4 regions of the Planococcus sp. SE5232 genome follow, and region 3 is predicted to be linked to each of the others. Evidence: predicted binding sites of a transcription regulator. Region 3 holds the regulator's gene; each other region holds the start of a gene.
The links. The regulator LexA, encoded in region 3, represses DNA repair genes until DNA is damaged. The targets are predictions, from matches to a motif close to CGAACATATGTTCG.

Region 1 (4,217 bases), on a different contig from region 3:
CTAAATCCCATTTCGCTTTCAGAACTTGAGCCAGTTCATCTGCCCCGTCGCTGCGGAACGTCAGGTCAAAACCGCTTGAGCGGGTATAGAATGCAGGCATTACATCTGTTTGGTAGCCAATGACCGGAACACCTTTGGTCTCTAGATACTCCAATGTCAGGCCGATATCCAGAATCGACTTTGCCCCAGCGCAAACGACAGCGACTCCAGTGTTCGACAGTTCTTCCAAATCTGCCGAAATGTCCATCGTCGTCTCAGCGCCTCTGTGCACCCCGCCGATGCCGCCTGTAGCGAAAACGCGGATGCCTGCAAGTTCCGCACAGATCATCGTTGCTGCGACGGTTGTCGCGCCGATTTTTTTGGTTGCGATCAATTGGCCGATATCTCTTCTTGATACTTTGGAAACCCCTGGAGTATTGCCGAGCATTTCCAATTCTTCCTCGGACAAGCCGATTTTGATCTTGCCATCCATAATTGCGATGGTTGCAGGAACTGCTCCATTATCGCGAATAATCTGCTCTACCACACGGGCTGTCTCAACATTCTGTGGATATGGCATGCCATGGGAGATAATTGTGGATTCGAGTGCCACAATCGGTTTTTTGTCCTCTAGTGCTTGTTGTACTTCAGTTGAATAGGAAATCATTGATGTCATTGTAATTCCTCCAGTTCTTTTTGTAATAGTATGGCTGTCAGTTCATGACGGACAGTGGCATTGCTTTCCAGGGTCTTTGCTGCATTGACCATGCCTGAATGGATGACGGATTCAAATTCCTTGCCATCCATGACGCTGTGGACGATGGCACTGGAAAATGCATCTCCTGCTCCTGTCACATCGGCAACATGATCGACTTGCATGGCATGGTAATGGCGGATGCCCTCAGAATTGCCGGCTATCGCTCCATCTTTTCCTCCTGTGATGACCACAGCTTCCGCTCCTTGATCCAAAAGCTGCTGCGCTGCCTTATGCCAGTCATCCATTGATTCGATAGGTATTTGTAGAAACTTGCTTGCTTCGTCGCGGTTCAAGATCAGCCAGCTGATGCCTGCCAAATCTTTGCCCAGCCGATCCATTTTTGGAGCGGATACCGGGATGACAGCGAGCGGAATTTTATTGGCCAGTGCCAACTGCCGAACATATTCCACTGTTTCAAGTGGACAGTTCAAATCGATGACAAGAAAAGCAGCTGACAATAACGTGCTGTCATTTTTAGAGATATGGTCCGGTGTCAGGGAATCGTAGATTTTCATATCAGCCATCGCCAGCAGCATCTCACCATCCGGTTCCAAAATCGCTGTATAGGTTCCTGTCGAAAGCCCGTCCATGGCTTTTGTCAATTCAGTCGACATGAAAGGGCTCGAAGCCGCTTCAATCAAATTCCACTCAGGATCATTGCCGACAATCGACAGCAGCTTGACGGAATGGCCGAGGCGTCCCAAGTTTTCTGCAACGTTCCTTGCAACTCCACCGACACTTCCGGAAACGGAAGCTGGATTTGAGGTCCCCATCTGCGCCGGCCGATCCATGAGAAACTTTCTGTCGACATTGGCACCTCCGATGCTAATAACCGTTTTTTCTTCCGGCAATACGTAAGCCCGCCCCAAAATTTTTCCTTGCCGCATGAGATTCGAGATGAAATTGGCCAATGAAGGCCTGGACATATTCAAGCGTTCCGCCATTTCCTGCTGGGACAAATACGGATTGCGGCGGATCAATTCCAACACTTCCACTTCTTTCTGGTTCATTTCAACACCTCCGTCCAAACATTTGTTTAAATCATAAACTTTTATAATAAAAAATGCAAGTGAAAATATTATTTCGAATATCGTTATAAATGATTGCAGGGTGTGATTGAAAATTGCTACTATAAGAAGTGATGAGAGGAGAGATTTATTTGACATCTTTTAATGAGAAATTAGCCCGCTATGCGGAATTGGCTGTAAAAGTGGGAGTAAATATTCAACCCGGCCAGCAACTTTATATCGCTGCTGCCATTGAGGCGGCACCTTTGGTTCGTTTAATTACGCAAAAGGCTTATGAATCAGGGGCCAAACAAGTCTATGTCGACTGGAATGACGACGCTGTTTCGCGCCTGCGTTTTGAATTAGCTCCGGAAGATTCGTTTTCTGATTATCCTGCATGGAAAGTACAGGAACGTGAACAATTGGCTGAACAAGGCGCCGCTTTCATCAGTGTTGTGTCCCAAAGCCCGGATCTATTGTCGGGAATCGACTCGAAACGCATCGCTGCTTCACAAAAAGCGACGGGACAGGCATTGAGCAAATATCGCCAATACGTCCAATCAGATAAAATCAGCTGGACTGTCATTGCCGCGCCTTCTGAGAAATGGGCAGCTAAAGTCTTTCCGGATGTACCGGCAGACCAACAGATCGATACCTTATGGGATGCTATTTTTAAAGCAGTCCGCGCAGATCTTGATCAGCCGATTGAAGCATGGACGGAGCATGACCGTTTGCTTCACACGAAAGTCGATTACCTGAACGGCAAAAAGTATGCGAAACTGCATTACACGTCACCAAAGACTGACTTGGAAGTCGCTCTTCCTGATGGCCACTTATGGTGTGGAGCCGGATCCATCAATGAAAAAGGCGATCCTTTCATGGCCAATATGCCAACAGAAGAAGTTTTCACTGTCCCACATAAAACGGGTGTCAACGGCTATGTTTCCAGTACAAAACCACTGAGCTATGGCGGAAACATCATCGACGATTTTAAAGTGACATTCGAGAACGGGAAAATCGTTGAAGTGACAGCTGCTCAAGGTGAAGAAGTCCTAAAGCAACTTGTTGCAACAGATGAAGGTTCACATTTCCTGGGCGAAGTGGCATTGGTGCCTCATCAGTCGCCGATTTCCGATTCAAACATTTTATTCTACAATACGCTGTTCGATGAAAATGCTTCAAACCATTTCGCTATCGGAAGCGCTTACGCTTTTTGTATCGAAGGCGGAAAAACCATGTCTCAGGATGAGCTATTGAAAAACGGCTTGAACCAAAGCATCACGCATGTCGACTTCATGGTAGGGTCTTCCGAAATGGACATCGACGGCGTCTTGGAAGACGGCACCCGTGAACCGATTTTCCGCGGCGGCAACTGGGCATTCTAAGTATCGATAATTCGACACTTATTTTTTCCGGCAGAATCATGTATACTAAATATTGATAATTACAGTTTAGAGAGGAGTTATCATTATGTTTTATGGTGTTACTGTCGTACTCGGCTTCATGGCCGTAATTTTCATGTTTTTCTTCACGCTTCTTCATTTCCTTGGAAAAGAGCTTCACACGCACGATGCAGAGCATGTAGATCCAATGCCTGAAAAAAAATACTGAGCGATAAAAAACGGCTTCTTCACTGAAGCCGTTTTTTTCAGCTCCATAAGCCATACCATAATTAATTTTTTTATCCATTTCCCTTGTACTTTAGGTCCCTTCGGCTCTTTCGCTTGATCTTCTATAATGTTAGAATCCAAACTAGTCAGCGTCTTTATTCATAGGAGGAATTCACGTATGTTTTCTGCAATAGATATTGGTATCGATTTAGGAACTGCAAATATATTGGTTTACACGAAATCAAAAGGCATCATTATAAACGAGCCCTCGGTGGTTGCCCTGGATGCGAAAACACGGGCTGTTCTGGCCATCGGCGACGAGGCAAAAGCGATGCTCGGCAAAGCTCCCGATTCCATCCTCGTCATCCGCCCCTTGAAAGATGGCGTCATTGCAGATTTCGATGTTACACGGGACCTGTTGAAAATTATTATGCAAAGAGCCGCAAAACAGCTCGGAAGTGCTTTTCGCAAGCCCAATGTCATGGTTTGTACGCCTTCTGGAGCGACTACGGTTGAACGCCGCGCTATTCACGATGCCGTGAAGCAAAGCGGAGCCAAAACCGTCCACTTGATTGAAGAAACAGTGGCTGCCGCAATTGGAGCCGAACTGCCGATCAGTGAACCGGTCGCAAGCGTTATCGTGGATATCGGCGGCGGCACAACGGAAGTCGGCATCATCTCTTTTGGTGGAGTCGTTTCATCCAATACTGTCAAAGTTGCAGGTGACCGCATGGATGAAGACATTATTCATTACGTCCGGAAACAGTATAATGTCCTAATCGGTGAACGCACCGCTGAAAATATTAAAAAGGAAATTGGCTATGCACCCGTTCCCCACGAAGCCGAAAACATGGAAATCCGGGG
Region 2 (4,217 bases), on a different contig from region 3:
CAAATCCTGAAATCTTTCGGTTTGTGTCATACAAGTTCCTCCTCAGCGTGAATCAAATCATTTTCAAGAATATTGCTGTCTTCTTCAAGTCCGAAGTCGACGTTGTTTTCAATCCATCTGCGCCGCGGTTCCACTTTATCACCCATCAAGGTAGTGATGCCGCGTTCTGCACGTGCACTGTCTTCAATCGTAACCCGGATCAACGTACGGGATTCTGGGTTCATAGTCGTTTCCCATAACTGGTCTGCGTTCATCTCACCTAAACCTTTATAGCGCTGCAGTGTATAGCCTTTACCGACTTTTTGAATCGATGCATCCAGATCCGATTCTGTCCAGGCGTAGTCGACCACTTCTTTTTTGCCGATGCCTTTGGAAACCTTGTATAGCGGCGGAAGCGCAATAAACACTTTTCCAGCCTCGATCAATGGTTTCATATACCGAAAGAAGAATGTCAGCAACAGCACTTGAATATGCGCTCCATCCGTATCTGCATCAGTCATGATGATGATTTTATTGTAGGCGATGTCGTCGATTGAAAAATCGGAAGATACCCCTCCGCCAATGGCGTGGATGATGGTTGAAATCTCTTCATTCTTCATGATTTCTTCGAGTTTCGCTTTTTCCGTGTTGACGACTTTCCCGCGCAGCGGCAGGATGGCTTGGAAGGTCCGGTCGCGCCCTTGTTTGGCAGAACCGCCGGCCGAATCTCCTTCCACCAGGTATAATTCGTTCTTCGAGGCGTTGCGGGATTGGGCAGGCGTCAATTTACCGGACAACAACGCGTCCGATTTCTTGCGCTTTTTGCCGTTTCGCGCGTCTTCGCGCGCTTTTCTGGCGGCCACTCGAGCCTGTGATGCACGAATTGCTTTTCGCACCAAAGAAGCGCTGAGATCAGCATTTTCTTCCAAGAAATACATCAATTTTTGGGACACGACTGAATCGACGATGCTTCTTGCTTCACTGGTTCCAAGCTTGCTTTTCGTCTGCCCTTCAAATTGCAGCATGCCTTCGGGGATGCGGACGGAAACGATGGCTGCCAATCCTTCGCGGATGTCGGAGCCTTCAAGGTTTTTGTCTTTTTCCTTCAGCAAGTTGATTTTTCTGGCATAGTCGTTGAAGACGCGTGTCATGGCTGCTTTTGCACCGGTTTCGTGGGTACCGCCATCGCGGGTCCGTACGTTGTTGACGAACGACAGGATCGTTTCGGAATAGCCATCGTTGAACTGGAACGAAAATTCGATCTCCATTTCGTCCTGCTGCCCTTCGATGTAGGCTACTGGATGAAGCACGTCTTTTTCCTCGTTCAGGTAAGATACAAACGCTTCAATGCCGGTTTCGTAATGAAAAATGTCCTTTGCTTCTGTCCGTTGATCGAACAATTCGATCTTCAATCCTTTCAACAGGAAAGCAGACTCGCGCAGACGTTCGGAAAGAGTTTCGTAATTGTATTTGGACACGGAGAAAATAGTTTCATCCGGCAAAAAGTGGATCATGGTGCCACTTTCTTTTGTCGAACCGATTTCTTCCAGAGTCGTGGCCGGCTTGCCGCCGTTTTCAAATCGTTGGCGGTACTTCTTGCCGTCACGGTAAATCGTCACTTCCAGAAATTCGGATAAAGCATTGACGACCGATGCACCGACGCCATGAAGGCCTCCGCTTGTCTTATAGCCGCCCTGGCCGAATTTTCCTCCGGCATGGAGAACCGTCAGAATCACTTCTGGAGTGGGTTTTCCGCTTCGGTGCATTCCTGTAGGCATGCCGCGTCCATAATCCCGGACACTGATGCTGTTGTCTTCATGGATGGTTACAGTAATTCTGTCCCCGTATCCTGCAAGCGCTTCATCGACCGAGTTATCGACAATCTCATAGACCAAGTGGTGAAGCCCGCGTGTATCCGTCGAACCGATATACATCCCCGGACGCTTTCTAACGGCATCTAAGCCTTCGAGTACCTGAATTGCTTCTTCGTTGTATGCCGTATTTTGAATTTTAGCCATCTAATTCCCTCCAACAAACATTTGTTCGCATAATAATCTCTCTTAATCGTATTCTATTTTGTAGGCATCTGTCAAACTTCATAGAAAAAGAGCGCTGAGCGCCCTTTAGCAGTAATGCCTTATTTCAGAATGGCGTGTTCCACTTTGATGCAACGGTCCATAATGACTGTGTAACCTGCATCAGCCAAGCGATTGAATACGTCTTCATCAACTACATTTAATTGTGTCCAGAACACTGGACAATCGATTTTCATGAACTCTTCAGCGATATCTTCTAGAAACTCACTTCGCCGGAAAACATTGACGATATCCACTTTTTCTGGAATCTCACTCAAAGAAGCGTAACTTTTTTCACCCAGCACAGTATCTGCTTGCGGATTGACTGGGATGATGCGGTAACCGGCACGTTGCATGGATTGCGAGACGATATGGGAAGTTCGGCTCGGATTCGGACTGAGGCCAATTACAGCAATTGTTTTCGCATTGTCGAGTACGTTTTTGATTTCTTCACGGCTAGGATTGTTCAAGATCATCACCTGTCCTTTTTATTCTATCATACACGAATTCGTCCTGCCTGTTGAATAATTTGCCATCTATTGTTCAAAGAACTTCAGTCATGGTAAACTGATACTACAAAATAAGGTTGTTTTAAAGGAGTTCATGATGACTATACTGCTTCCCATTCTACTCGCTTACCTGCTCGGCTCGATTCCGTCTGCCTTATGGGTCGGGAAACTATTTTACAACACGGACATCCGCACACAAGGAAGCGGAAATTTAGGCGCTACCAACACATTCCGGACCCTCGGGAAGAAAGCCGGAATTGCTGTCACGCTGCTGGATATCCTGAAAGGAACGGCTGCAACGCTGATTCCCCTCTATATCGCAACTGACATTCATCCGCTGCTGCTTGGAGTTCTTGCAGTCATTGGCCACATCTATCCGGTGTTCGCTAAATTCAAAGGCGGCAAAGCAGTTGCGACATCAGGCGGTATCCTTCTTGGCTATCAATGGCCATTGTTTATCATGGCGGTGGCAGTGCTGCTCATCGCTTTGAAGATCACGAAAATGGTGTCGTTGTCGTCTATTATCCTGGCTGTCGTTTTCATCATCTATACGACTTTTTATGGGATCTACACGGGAGATTACCTGTTTATGATTGTCATCTACATTCTGGCTTTGTTCATCATTTTCCGCCATCGTGCCAATATTTCCCGGATCCGAGCCGGAACTGAGCCAAAAATCAACTGGTAAACCCAGTGGAAGGACGTGTGATATGCAGATTAACATCAGTCAAGACGCACTCGATTGGTTTAAAGAAGAAATGGAAGTGGCTCCGGGAGAAGCAGTTCGCTTTTTCGTCCGCTACGGCGGTTCCAGCAAGCTGCAGCCTGGATTTTCATTGGGTGTAACCAAAGATCAGCCGTATGAAATGGCTGTCCAGGTGGAACAGGACCAAGTCACCTACTTTATTGAACAAACCGATGTCTGGTATTTTGATGGCCACAATCTACAGGTCAGCGTCAATGATGACTTACACGAACTTGATTATTCATATACAAAATAAAAAAGCATGAATAATTCATGCTTTTTTATTTTGCAGTTTATTCAGTTGCTCCAGTTGGCCTTCATTTTGCAGGATTGCTTTTTGGCGATCGCCGAACAAGTCAAAATGGGGGTAATTGCCGCGCAAATCCATCCACTCACGGTGCAGACCGTACTGCTTGCCCCATGTCTCCAGCTTATCCAAGTCGCAGCAACCGACTTTGGTGACCGTACTGCATCCCGGAAAGCGCTCATCCACCCAGTAATGGGTCAAAAATGAAATCTGTCCGTTGGCGACTCCCTGTTTCCAGCGCTCCAGCTCGTCCCGCTTAATTCCGAACGCCATCGGCAGCCTGCTTTTTGATCTCTTCGTATTTCTCATGCCATTCCGGATAGATTTTCTTGATGGAAACCGGACGGAACGACTCTTTTTTGACTACTACATGCTCGGATGTTGCGGTTGCGGCAATCGCACCGTCTTCATGGACGATTTCGTAGCCGTATTTGGTCCGCAGGCGTCCGTGTTCCTCCACCCAGGTTCGGACATAGGCTTTCTGTCCATAACGGAGAGCCGCTTTATATTGAATGGAAATATCGGTCACAGGAGACAAGTAGCCATCTTTCTCCATGCCCGCATACGTGAATCCCAAGTCTTCGATCAGTTTGGTGCGGCCG
Region 3 (4,217 bases):
TGCCGCAGGGACAGTGATTAAAAAGGTAGGGATAAAAGACTTGGCTAAAATGAAGTCTGGTGTTGAAGATGGCTCGATGTCTGCTGATGAAGTGATCCGAAAACTTGAAGAAGATTTAAATGAAGAAGAACTGCTTGCTCTTAAAGTCATTGTTTATAAGGAATTATATAAACAGCAATAATATTATATGTATGATAGACTGTTTCACGAAGACAAAGTAAATAGCTAGAAGGAGGCCATTGTTATGAAGTCGTTTCAAGTAGAATTTAATTTTGATGAGGGAAATACATTTATTCATAACGTCCAGGCAGTAGATAAAGAGTCGGCATTGAGCAAAATCCCTTCCAATGGTACTTATGAAATTTCTGATACGGAAACGGGTAATATTTATCGCATCACCATCAATTTGGTTAAATATATAAAAGTCAGTGAATTATAGAAGATTTCTTCTCTATGAGCTGCGCGGAAGGTGCTGCTTATGCAGCATCTTTTTTTGAGCTAAAACGTAACTGTAAATCGAATTATGGAGGGATACAATGAAATACGAAGGGTCAAGTGCATACGAAGAAAAAGATTTTTTAGAAAGTTTCCTGCAAAGAAGAAATCGGCTTGAAAGTCCTAACAACAGCATTGAAAAGCCGGTCATCTATGAACTGCTGGGAGCATTCCAAAATAAGCGGGTACTGGATCTGGGGTGCGGAGATGCCTTGTTCGGAAAAGAGCTGCTGGAGTCTGGAGCTCTGCACTATCATGGAGTGGAAGGATCGGAACAAATGTGCAGATTGGCATCAGTAAACTTAAAAGGTTTAGAGGCTCAGATTACAAGATCTAAGATGGAAGCATTCAATTTTCCGGAAAGTCAATATGATCTTGTCGTTTCACGCTTAGTGATGCATTATTTGTCCGAAGTGGACCAATTATTTCAAAACATCTATAAGTCGTTGAAAGACAACGGGAGATTTGTGTTTAGTGTTCAGCATCCGCTGACGACTTCTTCTTTTGAAAGCAAAAAATCTGGTGAAAGAAGAGGCAGTTGGATTGTAGATGAATATTTCGAAGAAGGGGAGCGGCAGGAACCGTGGATCGATAAAATAGTGGTGAAACATCATCGAACCATCGAAAGTTATTTCTCGGCACTTACACGGGCGGGATTTACAGTTACTGGTCTGCAGGAAGGGAAGCCGAAACCTCAGTACTTCGAAGATGAACAGGAGTACATTAGAAGAAAAAGAATTCCTGTAATTTTAGCGTTCAGTTGCATGAAACGGTAAACCGGAAGTCAAGTTTACATAATAAAAATACAAACAAAAACCACCGGGAAATTTCCCGGTGGTTTTTGTTTAATGGATTTGGCGATAAACTCCTACGACTTTACCCAGAATCGAAACTTGATCCACGATGATTGGATCCATCGATGAATTCTCCGGCTGTAGGCGGAAGTAACTCTCTTCGCGGAAGAAACGTTTAACTGTTGCTTCGTCTTCCGCAGTCATCGCGACAACAATATCTCCGTTATTAGCAGTTTGCTGCTGCTTCACAATGACATAATCACCATTTAAAATTCCAGCTTCAATCATACTTTCACCCATGATTTCCAACATGAAGATGTGATCATCTTCTGTGCCATAGCTTTGGGGAAGAGGGAAGTATTCTTCTACATTTTCAATTGCCGTAATCGGGATACCGGCAGTTACCTTACCGATTAACGGGACGTGTAATACAGGACTTTTATCAATAAGCGCTTCATCAGTGCTGATAACTTCAATTGCTCTTGGTTTTGTTGGATCGCGGCGGATCAGGCCTTTGCTTTCAAGACGAGCTAGATGGCCGTGTACGGTCGAACTGGATGCAAGACCGACTGCCTCCCCGATTTCACGCACGGATGGCGGGTAGCCTTTCAAGCGGACTTCTTCTTTTATAAACGACAATATGTCTTCTTGGCGTTTGGATACTTTTTTCAACAGTTTCACCTCATTTGAGTAATACTACTTGATTTCTACCAATAGTATACCAACTCGGGCTGTGAAATGCAAACATAGGTTCGAATTTTATTCTTGACAAAAACACCTGTTCGCATTAATATGAGAACATACATTCCGAACACTCATTCCCAGGAGGCGATTTATTTGACGATCATCCGACAAAATTCTTACTTAATCTTGTTTTTTGCTTTAATTATGGTGTTTACTTTTTATGCGATCCTGTCCCATAATACAAACAGTGCACAAATGAGCCAAGTTGAAATAGAAGAAGGCGACACACTCTGGACATTAGCAGAATCGTTCAGTGGCACTACCCCCCATCACGAATGGATAGAAGAGATTATGAAAGAGAATAACCTTTCAACTTCTAAAATCATCGCCGGGCAATCCCTCAAGATTCCCAGTGATCATTTAAGATTTGCTCCTGATGAGACCAGTAAATTTGCAGGTGATGCTGAATGAAGAAAAACGCATTAATTTATTGCCGTGTCAGCACGACCAAAGATACACAGGAATCTTCCTTAGAGAGACAGGAAGAAGAACTGATGAAGTTTGCGTTTGAACAATCCTATAAAGTAGATGGTGTTTTTACCGATCAGCACAGCGGCTACGAGATGGATCGCGATGGCCTGTTGGAAATGCTGAACAGCATTAAGACTGATAAAGTCGATGCTGTGTTCATACAGGATGAAACACGCCTAGGCCGGGGCCATGCGCGCATCGCGCTATTGCATGTGATGAAAAAGTACGGAGTAGATGTTTATACGTTATCAGATCGTGGTCCGATTTCATTAAACGACATGGATGACATGGTACTTGAAATTCTAGCGATTGTAGAAGAATATCAGCGCAAAATACATAATGCCAAAATCAAACGTGGCATGAAACGCGCTGTAGAAAACGGTTATAAACCAGAGAAGAATCTGAAAGGGAAAGGCAATCCCGACGGGCGGGAACGTCTCGATCTCCCTATTGATCAGATTGTAAGCTTGAAGACCAATGGCCTGACTTTCAGTGAAATCGCTGTTACGTTGCAGGGATTCGGATATCAGGCGAGCAAAGCGACGGTCCATCGCCGTTATAAAGAGTATGAAAAGCTGATGGAAGACTAAACCATTGCAGAAACCTGACTTTTTTTGTACCATATGAAAAGAAGAAAGGTGGATGTCTATGTTATCACCAGACAAATTAAGTCGTATAAACCAATTATCACGCCAGTCGAAAACGACAGGCTTGTCAAAGGAAGAAGCTAAAGAACAATCTTCATTACGTGAGGAATATTTACAGACTTTCCGTAAGACAATGCGTGGCACAATCGAAAATGTAAAAGTGATAGACCCGGAAGGAAATGATGTAACTCCTGAAAAGGTCAAAAATATTCGAGAGAATAAGTATTTGAATTAAATACTTATTCTCTTTTTTATTGTATTCTTTACTATTGTTGACTAAACTAGAAAGGGATTAAATTTTTTGTTTGAGAGAGGATGTTACTATGTCAACCCACGCAGACCAACTTGCAGTGACAACAATTCGTACACTTTCCATCGATGCAATCGAAAAAGCAAATTCTGGCCATCCAGGATTGCCAATGGGCGCAGCTCCAATGGCGTATACATTGTGGACAAAACACATGAACCATAACCCGAAAAACCCGGACTGGTTTAACCGTGACCGTTTTGTGTTATCGGCAGGACATGGTTCCATGCTTCTATACAGCCTTCTTCACTTGAGCGGCTATGGTTTGGAAATGGATGAAATCAAAAATTTCCGCCAATGGGATTCGAAAACACCAGGACATCCTGAATACGGCCACACTACAGGCGTTGAAGCAACGACCGGACCACTCGGCCAAGGAATTGGCATGGCAGTTGGTATGGCGATGGCTGAACGTCACTTAGCAGCTACTTATAATAAAGATGAGATGAACATCGTAGATCACAACACATTCGCTTTGTGCGGTGATGGAGATTTGATGGAAGGCGTGGCGGGAGAAGCCATTTCCCTTGCCGGCCATCTAAAATTAAATAAATTGGTTGTATTGTATGATAGCAACGACATTTCATTGGACGGGCCACTTGGCAAAAGTTTCTCTGAAAACGTTCAAAAGCGTTTTGAATCATATGGATGGAATTACTTGCGCGTAGATGATGGCAATGTATTGGACGACTTGTCCGCAAAAATTGCACAAGCCAAGGAATCTTCAGACAAGCCGACATTGATTGAAGTCAAAACCGT
Region 4 (4,217 bases), on a different contig from region 3:
CCTATGAGTCCAACGAGCTGTCGCAGATGGACAGCTTTGTGGTGGAGCGACTGCTTAACGACATGCAGGAAATCGTCCGGACCCAGCCGGTTCAATTACCGGCGGAATTCGCCTTTTTCGGCCGGGCTGCTTCCATTTTTGTCGGCGTCCTGCATGTACTGGACCCGAATGTGGATCTATTGGCTCTGGCTCGTCCACGAATATTGGAATGGGCTTCCTCGCAGAAAGAAGGCAAAGGAATCTTCGGTAAAGAAGATGTCCTGCGCTGGGTATTGAACGCTACCGGACCGCTGCGTGTGCTGCCGCAGAAAGTCATTAATTACCTGGAAGAGCCGGAACGTCTCCGCCGCTATTACGAAAATCGCGACGGGCGTGAACGCGAATACCGGCGCGACTTGCAATCACGTATGTTTGCAGGAATTTTCACCATCCTGTCATTCACCGGTATTTCTGTATCGGTCTGGTTTTGGAATGAACCTTACCTATGGGTGTCATCGGTATTTTTTGTGGGCTCTTTATGGGTGTATCGATCGATTAAATAGGAATGGACAAGCTCCTTTATGGTGTAGAATTTGGCCAATGAAAAAAGAGTTTCCGCCTGAAGTCATTTAACCTGACTGTGGCTGGAGACTCTTTTTTGTGCTGTTCGATGTACGGGAATCTGATTTATGTACAACCTAGAGAAATAGGAGCGGACAGAATTGAAGGAGACGACGGTCCATATGCAGAATCGCCATAGGAAGAGGCTGTGCGGCAATGGGGGTGAAAATATTTTAGGAAGATTTTCGTGGTGTGAAAAAACACTTAATCACGTGGCTGCTGTTTCCGCGGTGGAAAGGTCCGTTTCGTTACATAGGCCATTGGATGATTGTGGACTCGTTGCGCCTTCTTGAAATAGCGGCGGAGTGAACCGGCAAAAGAGTGCTGGTTACGCAAGGCAATGGGTGATACGTCCAAATAAACCGTTTCGCTGTTGCTTAAATAAATGATACTGCCTTTGCCGCTGCTGTCACTTTCGATCAGATCGACGGCGTCATAATTGAACCAGACACATTCCTTGTTCTTTGGAGAGTGGGTCGGGAAGAAAATCAGTGGGTTGCCGTAATACTCGCCGATAATGATAGGGGGTTTATGTTTTACGCCGACTGCTTTTTGGGCATAGAGTGTAGCACTTTCAAGTGAAGCGCGATAGAAACGGCAGGAAGTGGTCACTGTTTTATAAACCGCCTCTTCAACCACTAACTCGCTTCGGTCTTCAATCACTCGCATCCATGTGCGGTGGCCATCCGTATAGGGTAAAAGAGCATACGTATTTGCACAGATGGTATACGAGAACGGTCTATGATTCTTTTTGCTCATGAAAAATAACCCCCTTAATTTACTTTACATACCTTATTATAATAAAAAATGGAAATTTCGCAATGCTCATTAGATTGAAAATAAAATTTTTTCTATTTCATCGGAATTTTCAAATAAATCTTGATTTATTCTATACCGCTAATGTATACTAATGAAAAGCATTCGGGGTGAGGAAGAATGGAAAACTATTATTCTTATGCTGATTTCATGAAAGCGATGGCTCAAACAAAAAAAATCACGGAAGCGGAAAAACTGCTGAACGATATTTATTTAGATCTGTTCTTAAAGCATGTACACCGTTCTCAGCAGGAAGCACAGCTTATGACCCTTATCGACGAAGCCCTGGATAATCATGACCAAAAAGCATTCACCATATATGCTGCTCAACTACAAACTTTAAAGCACGAAGAAACTGAATAAATGGCTGTCTTGAAATAGCCGGGGAAAGGGGAGTCAGGTTAAATCTGACTCCCCTTTTTTCTGTCTGTAATAATAGAAAAACTCCTGGGTTGGATGCACGCATTCCTTTTTTTAAACGGCAGTTTACCATTCTATACTGGCCAGCTTAAGTGCATTTTTTCATTTACTTTCATATAAAAAACATACGTTCGCTTTTTGTTAGTGGTTTTTTAGGGCATATGGTAAAGTAGAAGTAATGAAATAACGGAAGGACGTCTTAATATGAAACAGGAATTTAATCTTCAAGCACCTTATGAACCGGCCGGCGATCAGCCTCATGCCATTGCCGAACTGACGCAGGGCATCATCAACGGCAAGCGCTGTCAGACCCTGCTGGGAGCTACAGGTACAGGTAAAACCTACACGATGTCGAATGTCATCCAACAGGTGAAAAAACCGACACTCGTCATGGCCCACAATAAAACACTGGCTGGCCAGCTCTACAGCGAATTCAAGGAGTTCTTTCCTGATAACGCAGTTGAGTATTTTGTCAGTTATTACGATTATTATCAGCCGGAGGCCTACGTGCCCCAATCGGATACTTTCATCGAAAAAGATGCCAGCATCAATGATGAAATCGATAAGCTGCGACACTCCGCCACCAGTTCTTTGTTTGAGCGGGACGATGTCATCGTCATCGCATCCGTTTCCTGCATCTACGGGCTCGGTTCGCCTAAAGAATACCGTGAACTGGTCGTTTCCCTGCGCAAAGGGATGGAGATTGAACGCAATCAGCTGTTGAGAAAGTTAGTGGATGTTCAATATGAGCGCAACGACATCAATTTCATTCGCGGTACATTCCGGGTTCGTGGAGATGTGGTTGAAATTTTCCCGGCATCACGCGATGAAAGATGCCTGCGCGTCGAATTTTTTGGTGATGAAATCGATCGTATCCGCGAAGTGGATGCCTTGACTGGTGAAATTATCGGTGAACGCGAACATGTTGCCATTTTCCCAGCATCCCACTTCGTCACGCGCGAAGACAAAATGATCAAGGCGATTGCAAATATTGAAGAGGAATTGGAAGCGCGCCTGAAAGAAATGCGCGCGGAAGACAAATTGCTGGAAGCACAGCGCCTCGAACAGCGCACGCGTTACGATCTGGAGATGATGCGGGAAATGGGCTTTTGCTCCGGCATCGAAAACTATTCCCGCCATTTGACGCTTCGTCCGGCGGGTGCCCAACCTTATACATTGATCGATTACTTCCCGGAAGACTTTCTTTTGGTCGTAGACGAAAGCCATGTGACCTTGCCGCAAGTGCGCGGGATGTTCAATGGTGACCAGGCAAGGAAAAAAGTGTTGGTGGATTACGGTTTCAGACTGCCTTCGGCTATGGATAACCGTCCGTTGACATTCGACGAATTTGAAGAACATATCAGCCAGGCGGTCTTTGTTTCGGCGACGCCTGGACCTTATGAAATGGAGCATACACCGGAGATGGTGGAACAGATCATCCGGCCGACCGGCTTGCTTGATCCGACCATCGAAATCCGGCCGATTGAAGGACAGATAGACGACTTAATGTATGAAATCCGACAGCGTGCGGAAAATAATGAGCGGGTCCTGGTGACGACCTTGACCAAGAAGATGTCGGAAGACTTAACAGCTTATTTGAAAGATGCCGGCATCAAAGTCAATTATCTGCACTCTGAGATCAAGACCCTCGAACGGATTGAAATCATCCGGGAGCTGCGGATGGGAGTTTACGATGTGCTGGTCGGCATCAACCTGTTGCGTGAAGGTTTGGATATTCCGGAAGTTTCATTGGTGACCATTCTGGATGCCGATAAAGAAGGATTCTTGCGTTCAGAACGTGCATTGATCCAAACGATGGGCCGAGCAGCCAGAAACGCAAATGGCCACGTCATCATGTATGCTGATAGAGTGACGGATTCCATGCAGAAAGCGATGGATGAAACGACGCGCCGCCGCACGATTCAAGCGGACTATAATGAAAAACATGGCATTACGCCAATTACCATACAGAAGAAAATCCGTGACGTCATCCGCGCAACTGCCGCAGCGGAAGAGACGGAAGAATATGTTTCAAAAGCAGTATCCGGCAAAAAACTCAACAAAGAAGATCGCATGAAGCTGGTGACCTTGCTTGAAACGGAAATGAAGGAAGCGGCCAAAGCACTTGATTTCGAACGCGCTGCAGAACTGCGTGATACAGTGCTTGAATTGAAAGCGGAAGGATGATGGAAGTTGAAGAATCAGGAAATACGGATACAGGGCGCACGTGCGCATAATTTAAAGAACATCGACGTTGTCATTCCGCGTGACAAGCTTGTCGTCATGACCGGGCTGTCAGGCTCCGGTAAATCCTCCCTGGCATTTGATACGATTTACGCAGAAGGGCAGCGGCGTTATGTAGAATCGCTGTCTTCTTATGC

Region 1: ACRC6Q_RS17940 (carbohydrate kinase) is a predicted target of LexA. The motif match lies at 1,762-1,775, and genes of this name have one in related genera.
Region 2: parE (DNA topoisomerase IV subunit B) is a predicted target of LexA. The motif match lies at 2,012-2,025, and genes of this name have one in related genera.
Region 4: uvrB (excinuclease ABC subunit UvrB) is a predicted target of LexA. The motif match lies at 1,957-1,970, and genes of this name have one in related genera.

What each region holds. Positions count from the first base shown of each region.
Region 1 is NZ_JBOGCP010000007.1:35,072-39,288, forward strand. Features, by position in the region: gene ACRC6Q_RS17935 (pseudouridine-5'-phosphate glycosidase) at 1-655, opposite strand, end outside; gene ACRC6Q_RS17940 (carbohydrate kinase) at 652-1,746, opposite strand; gene ACRC6Q_RS17945 (aminopeptidase) at 1,896-3,128, shown strand; gene ACRC6Q_RS17950 (hypothetical protein) at 3,214-3,354, shown strand; gene mreBH (rod-share determining protein MreBH) at 3,532-4,217, shown strand, end outside.
Region 2 is NZ_JBOGCP010000002.1:199,617-203,833, forward strand. Features, by position in the region: gene parC (DNA topoisomerase IV subunit A) at 1-30, opposite strand, end outside; gene parE (DNA topoisomerase IV subunit B) at 27-1,997, opposite strand; gene ACRC6Q_RS09820 (CoA-binding protein) at 2,117-2,530, opposite strand; gene plsY (glycerol-3-phosphate 1-O-acyltransferase PlsY) at 2,661-3,251, shown strand; gene ACRC6Q_RS09830 (HesB/YadR/YfhF family protein) at 3,274-3,564, shown strand; gene ACRC6Q_RS09835 (hypothetical protein) at 3,580-3,888, opposite strand; gene ACRC6Q_RS09840 (acyl-CoA thioesterase) at 3,872-4,217, opposite strand, start outside.
Region 3 is NZ_JBOGCP010000001.1:1,539,944-1,544,160, forward strand. Features, by position in the region: gene ACRC6Q_RS07190 (hypothetical protein) at 1-181, shown strand, start outside; gene ACRC6Q_RS07195 (hypothetical protein) at 245-439, shown strand; gene ACRC6Q_RS07200 (class I SAM-dependent DNA methyltransferase) at 537-1,271, shown strand; gene lexA (transcriptional repressor LexA) at 1,341-1,961, opposite strand; gene yneA (cell division suppressor protein YneA) at 2,127-2,444, shown strand; gene ACRC6Q_RS07215 (YneB family resolvase-like protein) at 2,441-3,094, shown strand; gene ACRC6Q_RS07220 (DUF896 domain-containing protein) at 3,153-3,386, shown strand; gene tkt (transketolase) at 3,475-4,217, shown strand, end outside.
Region 4 is NZ_JBOGCP010000005.1:78,833-83,049, forward strand. Features, by position in the region: gene ACRC6Q_RS16150 (ABC1 kinase family protein) at 1-542, shown strand, start outside; gene ACRC6Q_RS16155 (competence protein ComK) at 805-1,359, opposite strand; gene ACRC6Q_RS16160 (IDEAL domain-containing protein) at 1,537-1,779, shown strand; gene uvrB (excinuclease ABC subunit UvrB) at 2,041-4,023, shown strand; gene uvrA (excinuclease ABC subunit UvrA) at 4,030-4,217, shown strand, end outside.